DNA from 2 places in the Azohydromonas lata genome. Region 2 is predicted to be linked to the other one. Evidence: predicted binding sites of a transcription regulator. Region 2 holds the regulator's gene; the other holds the start of a gene.
What was found. Region 2 encodes HrcA, which represses chaperone genes, less so after heat shock. Its sites were predicted from a motif close to TTAGCACTCNNNNNNNNNGAGTGCTAA; they were not measured.
Positions count from the first base shown of each region.

Region 1: a site for HrcA is predicted at 1,686-1,712, ahead of SM757_RS14540 (co-chaperone GroES). Genes of this name have one in related genera too.

Region 1 is NZ_JAXOJX010000022.1:66,610-70,009, forward strand. It holds gene groL (chaperonin GroEL) at 1-1,261, opposite strand, end outside; gene SM757_RS14540 (co-chaperone GroES) at 1,305-1,595, opposite strand; gene SM757_RS14545 (DNA gyrase inhibitor YacG) at 1,763-1,969, opposite strand; gene coaE (dephospho-CoA kinase) at 2,074-2,721, opposite strand; gene SM757_RS14555 (prepilin peptidase) at 2,735-3,400, opposite strand, start outside.
Region 2 is NZ_JAXOJX010000002.1:128,331-131,730, reverse strand. It holds gene SM757_RS02695 (DoxX family protein) at 1-350, shown strand, start outside; gene SM757_RS02690 (hypothetical protein) at 373-642, opposite strand; gene SM757_RS02685 (hypothetical protein) at 732-1,124, shown strand; tRNA gene SM757_RS02680 (tRNA-Ile) at 1,293-1,369, opposite strand; gene hrcA (heat-inducible transcriptional repressor HrcA) at 1,424-2,443, opposite strand; gene SM757_RS02670 (NAD kinase) at 2,513-3,388, shown strand; gene recN (DNA repair protein RecN) at 3,388-3,400, shown strand, end outside.

The DNA of each region.
Region 1 (3,400 bases), on a different contig from region 2:
GCAGCAGGGCCACGCCGCCGCCGGCGACGATGCCTTCTTCAACGGCGGCACGGGTGGCGTGCAGCGCGTCTTCCACGCGGGCCTTCTTCTCCTTCATCTCGACTTCGGTGGCGGCACCGACCTTGATGACGGCCACGCCGCCGGCCAGCTTGGCCACGCGCTCTTGCAGCTTCTCGCGGTCGTAGTCGCTGGTGGCTTCTTCGATCTGGATGCGGATCTGCTTGACGCGGGCTTCGATGTCCGCGGCAGCGCCGGCGCCGTCGATGATGGTGGTGTTTTCCTTGCCCACTTCGACGCGCTTGGCCTGACCCAGGTCAGCCAGCGTGACCTTGTCCAGCGACAGGCCCACTTCCTCGGCGATGACCTTGCCGCCCGTCAGGATGGCGATGTCTTCCAGCATGGCCTTGCGGCGGTCGCCGAAGCCCGGCGCCTTGACGGCCACGACCTTCAGGATGCCGCGGATGGTGTTGACCACCAGCGTGGCCAGGGCCTCGCCTTCAACTTCCTCGGCAATGATCAGCAGCGGACGGCCGGCCTTGGCCACTTGCTCCAGCGTGGGCAGCAGGTCGCGGATGTTGCTGATCTTCTTGTCGAACAGCAGGACAAACGGGTTGTCCAGGATGGCCGACTGCTTCTCGGGGTTGTTGATGAAGTAGGGCGACAGGTAGCCGCGGTCGAACTGCATGCCTTCCACGACATCCAGCTCGTTGTCCAGGCTCTTGCCGTCTTCGACGGTGATCACGCCTTCCTTGCCGACCTTGTCCATGGCCGAAGCGATGATCTGGCCGATGGATTCGTCGGAGTTGGCGGAGATGGCGCCGACCTGGGCGATTTCCTTGGAGGTCGTGGTGGCCTTGGAAGCGGCGCGCAGCTGCTCGACCAGGGCGGCCACGGCACGGTCGATGCCGCGCTTGAGGTCCATCGGGTTCATGCCCGCGGCCACGTACTTCATGCCTTCGCGAACGATGGCTTGGGCCAGCACGGTGGCGGTGGTGGTGCCGTCACCGGCGTTGTCGCTGGTCTTGGAAGCAACTTCCTTGACCATTTGCGCGCCCATGTTCTGGAGCTTGTCCTTGAGCTCGATTTCCTTGGCCACGGACACACCGTCCTTGGTCACGGTGGGGGCGCCGAAGGAGCGCTCGAGCACCACGTTGCGGCCCTTCGGACCCAGGGTGACCTTCACGGCGTTGGCCAGAACGTTCACGCCTTCAACCATGCGGGCGCGGGCTTCACCGCCGAACACGACGTCTTTAGCTGCCATTGGAATTCTCCGGATTCAGTAGATGCGGGTGGGGAAGGAGCGATTACTTCTCGATGACGGCGAAGAGGTCTTCTTCGCGCATCACCAGCAGCTCTTCGCCATCAACCTTGACGGTCTGGCCGCTGTACTTGCCGAACAGCACGCGGTCGCCCACTTGCAGGTTCAGGGCCACGAACTCGCCCTTGTCGTTGCGCTTGCCCGGGCCGACAGCCAGCACCTCGCCCTGGTCGGGCTTTTCCGCGGCGTTGTCGGGAATCACGATGCCCGAGGCCGTGCGGGTTTCGTTTTCAAGACGCTTGACGATCACACGGTCATGCAACGGACGAAGTTTCATTGCTTCTCCTTGGTTCGCTTTTCGGGAGGGATGACAAACGCGCCACCGGGCGCGCCTTACAAATTCGCAGCCGGTCACCTCGACCGGCTGTTAGCACTCACCGGCGGCGAGTGCTAGCGAAACAGATTATAGGGACGGCTTTCCCGGCTTCAAGGGGGTGCGACGCTTCAGTGCGGGAAATCCTGAGGGTCGTCCGGCAGGCCGGGCTCGGCGCCGTCGCGGCCCTGGTCAGGAACGCGGTAGTCCTCGCGCGCCCAGGCGCCGAGGTCGATTTCGCGGCAGCGCTGGCTGCAGAACGGCCGCCAGCGGTTGGCGGGCTCGAAGGGCGCGGGCTGGCCGCAATGGGGGCAGGGGACGAGGCGGGGACCGGTCATGGCAAGCCAGGTGGAGGCGCCGGCGGCGGCGCGCAAGGCGTGGAGGTTGGAACGCGAGGGCCGGGCGGCGCCGGCCGTCGGGCGTCAGCGGGGCGCGGATTCTTTCACGCGGCCGGGCACCATCCGCGCCACAGGGTCTGGACCTGCTCGGTCAGCCCTTGCAGCGTCAGCCCCTCGTTGAAGAGGACGGCGTCGGCGATGGCGCGCCGGCGCGCGCGCGGCGCCTGCTGGGCGATGACGCGGCGCACCGTCTCCTCGCTCCACTGCGAGCGCTGCATCACGCGCTGCACCTGCGTTGCCTCGCTGCAGTCCACCACCAGCACGCGCTGCACGCGCGCGCGCCAGTGCAGCGACTCGGCCAGCAGCGGCACGTCGAACACCCGCGGCGCTGCGCCGGCGGCGTCGCTGCGGCGCTGGGTTTCGGCCTGGATCAGGGGGTGCAGGATGCCTTCGAGCTGCTGGCGCGTTGCCGTGTCTGCGAACACGCGCTGGCGCATCCAGGCGCGGTCCAGCGCGCCGTCGGCGCCAATGGCCTGTGCGCCGAACAGCGCCGCGATGGCCGGCAGCGCCGCGCCGCCCGTGGCGGTGAGCTCGCGCGAGATGGCGTCGGTGTCTATCACCACCGCGCCCAGCGAGGCCAGCATCGTCGCCACCGTGCTCTTGCCGCTGCCGATGCCGCCGGTCAGGCCCACGCGCAGCGGCGTGGCGAAAGCGGCCGTCGCGGCCGCCGTGGTCGTTGTCTTTGAAACCATCACGTTCAAACCGTCAGAAGTTCCATCCCATCCAGCCCAGGAGGGCTCCCCTGCCGGCCAGCATGGCCGCCAGCCCAGCGCCGGCCAGGAAGGGGCCGAAGGGCACGTACTGGCCTTCGCGCAGCGAGTGGCGCAGCTTCATGGCGATGCCCACCGCCGCACCCAGCACCGAGGCCATGAGCAGCATGGGCAGGATCATCCACGCGCCGAACCAGGCGCCCAGCGCCGCCAGCAACTTGAAGTCGCCGTAGCCCATGCCTTCCTTGCCGGTGGCCAGCTTGAACAGCCAGTACACCGACCACAGCGACCCGTAGCCGGCCACCGCGCCCCACAGCGATTGGGCCAGCGGCAGCGTCCAGCCCAGCGCCGCGGCCACCAAGCCAGCCCACAGCAGCGGCAGCGTCAGGCCGTCGGGCAACAGCGTGGTGTCCCAGTCGATCAGCGCCGCGGCCAGCAGCGTCGCGGCCACGGCGCACCACAGCAGCGCCTGCGGCTCACCCGCGAAGCGCGCGCCTATGGCGGCGAACACCAGCGCCGTGCCGGCCTCGACCAGCGGGTAGCGGAGGGAAATGGGCGCGGCGCAGGCGGCGCAGCGCCCGCGCCGCTTGAGCCAGCCTAGCAGCGGCAGGTTGTCGTGCCAGGCGATGGGCGTGCCGCAATGCGGGCAGCGCGACGCGGG
Region 2 (3,400 bases):
GGATCTCGCATGCGCTGCTGAAGCTGCTGGTGTTCACGCTGCCCGGCACGGCGCAGTTTTTCGAGAGCGTCGGCTTCTGGGGCTGGCTGGCCTACCCGGTGTTTGCGGCCGAATTGACCGGCGGGCTGATGCTGGTGCTGGGGATTTATGCGCGGCAGGTGTCGCTGGCACTGGTGCCGGTGATGCTGGCGGCGGCGTCCGTGCACATGGGCAACGGCTGGGTGTTCACCAGTGCGGGCGGGGGATGGGAGTACCCGGTGTTTTTGGCGGTGGCGTCAGTGGTGGTTTGGCTGGTGGGGGATGGGGCTTTCAGTCTGAAGCGCAGTGGAGAGGAAATAGCTCGGTTTTGAGCAGCGGCGCCGCGAACCCGGATCAACCTTCGGGCAAGTTCTTGACGAAATTGTGCTTGGGCTTGAAGCGGGCGCGCAGGTCGGCCAGCCAGGCGGCGCGCGCGGCGGGCTCCAGTCGGCGGGCGATGTCCTGCACCAGCTCCAGTTCGTTCTGGTAGGGACTTAGCGCAAGCTCCATGGCGTCGTCCAGCACGCGCTGCAGCAGTTGCACCGCGTCGGCACGCTGGTCGTCGCCCAAGTGCACGGCGATATGGCGCAGCGCCGCCGCCTCGCACCAGGCCGGTGGCTGCACGAGGCGGCAGGCTTCGGCCCAACGGCCCTCGTCGGCCAGGGCTTGCGCGGTGCGGCCCTCCTGCCTGCAGCACTGGAAACTGCGTCCAAGTGCTCCAGGTGCAGCGCTTGCAGCGTCGGCAATTGGTCGATGGCGGGCTGCATCTCCACCCTTTTCCGCTGTCTACGCCTGAGCTTGGCGGCGAGCGCGACAGCGACAAGCAGCAGGGATACTCCCAAAATCAATACTTCCAGCACACCGATTTTGCACTTCACCCTAGACATACTGAGAAAATCCAGGGAGGGGCGAGCGATTCCGACGCGCCACGATTAGGAAATAATTTTGTAGGCCCGTTGGCAGGAAACCTACTGAGCAACACATCACAAGCACGGATTGGGACAAAACCTGCGTTCAGGATGCCAGAGGTGCATCAACGCGCAGATACGCGAGGCAGTGGAGCAAAGGCAATTGAAATAAAAATCAAACAATCACCGTGGTTTTAAAATATAAATCCACGCAAAAGCAGAAATCAAAAATTATAGAAATCGACAAAATCACGATGGAATTTCGCCGCCATCAAAAAGGCAGTATTACCATTTCCATGCTTGCGCAGCGTTAAATTTGATTCGCAAACAAAAAAACCAACCAGATTGTGGTTGGTTTCTTTTTATTGGTAGGCCGTGTAGGACTTGAACCTACGACCAAAGGATTATGAGTCCTCTGCTCTAACCGACTGAGCTAACGGCCCCCTGCACAGCGTTGCGCTGAGCCCGCCATTGTAGCCATGGCGGGGACGGTTCCGTCACTTCTGGCTCAGCGCGTTGCTCACCAGCCGCGAGGTGATGTCCACGATCTGGATCATCCGGTCGTAGGCCATGCGCGTTGGGCCGATCACGCCCAGCGTGCCCACCACGCGGCCATCCACCTCGTAGGGCGCGGAGACCACCGACAGCTCCTCGAACGGCACCACGCGGCTTTCGCCGCCTATATAGATGCGCACGCCCTCGGCGCGGCTGGAGACGTCCAGCAAACGCATCAGCTCGGTCTTGCGCTCGAACAGGTCGAAGAGCTTGCGGATCGACCCCATGTCGTTGCCGAAGTCCTGCACCGCCAGCAGGTTGCGCTCGCCGCTGACCACGACTTGGTCGCTCTCCTCCAGCGCCTGGCTGCCGGCCTGCACCGCGGCCTGCATCAGCAGCGCGATCTCGCCGCGCAACTGCTCCACCTCGCCCTGCAGCCGCGCGCGCACCTCCTCGATGCTCAGCCCGGCGTAGTGGTGGTTCAGGTAGTTCGTCGCCTCCACCAGCTCGCCCTGCGTGTGGTCGCGCGCGGTGAAGATGACGCGGTTTTGCACGTCGCCGTCCGGCGCCACCAGGATCACCAGCACCCGCTTGTCGCCCAAGCGCAGGAACTCGATGTGGTGGAACACGCCCGCCTTGCGCGGCGCGGTGACCACGCCCACGAAGCTGGAAAGGTTGGACAACAGGTGCGCCGCCTGCGCAATCACGCGCTGTGGCTGGTCCGGGTGAAGCTGCTCGCGCGCCGCGGCCATGTCGCTGGCCCCCTGCTCCAGGCCGCGCGCGGTCAGCATGGTGTCCACGAAGAGGCGGTAGCCGCGCGGCGTGGGAATGCGCCCGGCGCTGGTGTGCGGGCTGGCGATGAGGCCCAGGTCCTCCAGGTCCGCCATCACGTTGCGGATGGTGGCCGGCGACAGCTCCAGGCCGCAGGCCTTGGACAGCGTGCGCGAGCCCACGGGCTGGCCGTCGGCGATGTAGCGTTCAACCAGGGCTTTGAGAAGGGTGCGGGCGCGCTCGTCGAGCATGCTTTTCATTCTACGGAGATGCGGCCGTGTCATCCTTCACGCAAGGGGTGCTGTGGTGTAATCCCGCGCATGCCGACCCCCTTCCGTCACGCCGCCATCGTGGGCAAGTACCAGGCGCACGGCATCAGCTCCGTACTCGAGGAGGTGGCGCAGTTTCTGGTCAAGCAAGGCCTGCAGGTTTCGCTGGAACGCAACACCGCCCGCAGCACCGGCCTCACCACCTATCCCGTGCTCGACACCACCGACATCGGCCGCCACTGCGACGTGGCCGTGGTGGTCGGCGGCGACGGCACCATGCTGGGCATCGCCCGCGAGCTGGCCCGCCACAACCTGCCGCTGGTGGGCATCAACCAGGGCCGGCTGGGCTTCATCACCGACGTGCCCATCGGCCACTTCCGCGACGCCCTGGCCTCCATGGTGGCCGGCGACTACGAGGAGGAGCACCGCTCCATGCTCGAAGGCGGCATCTGGCGCGACGGCCGCTGCATCTTCGAGGGCCTGTCGCTCAACGACGTGGTGGTCAGCCGCGGCGCCACCGCCGCCATGGTCGAGCTCAGCGTGCACATAGGCACCGAGTTCATCGCCAACATCCGCGCCGACGGCCTCGTCATCGCCACGCCCACGGGCTCCACGGCCTACGCGCTGTCGGCCGGCGGGCCCATCCTGCACCCGGGCATTGGCGGCTGGGTGCTGGTGCCCATCGCCTCGCACACGCTCTCCAACCGCCCAATAGTGCTGCCGGATGCCGGAGAGATGCGGGTGGAGATCGTGGCCGGAAGGGACGCCTCGGCCAACTTCGACATGCAAAGCCTGGCCAGCCTGCACATAGGCGACCAGGTCCGGATGCAGCGCTCGGCGCACAAGGTGCGCTTCCTGCACCCCGTGGGCTGGAGCTACTACGCCACGCTGCGGCGCAAGCTGCGCTGGTACGAGGGAGTGGTCTGATGCTGCGTCGCC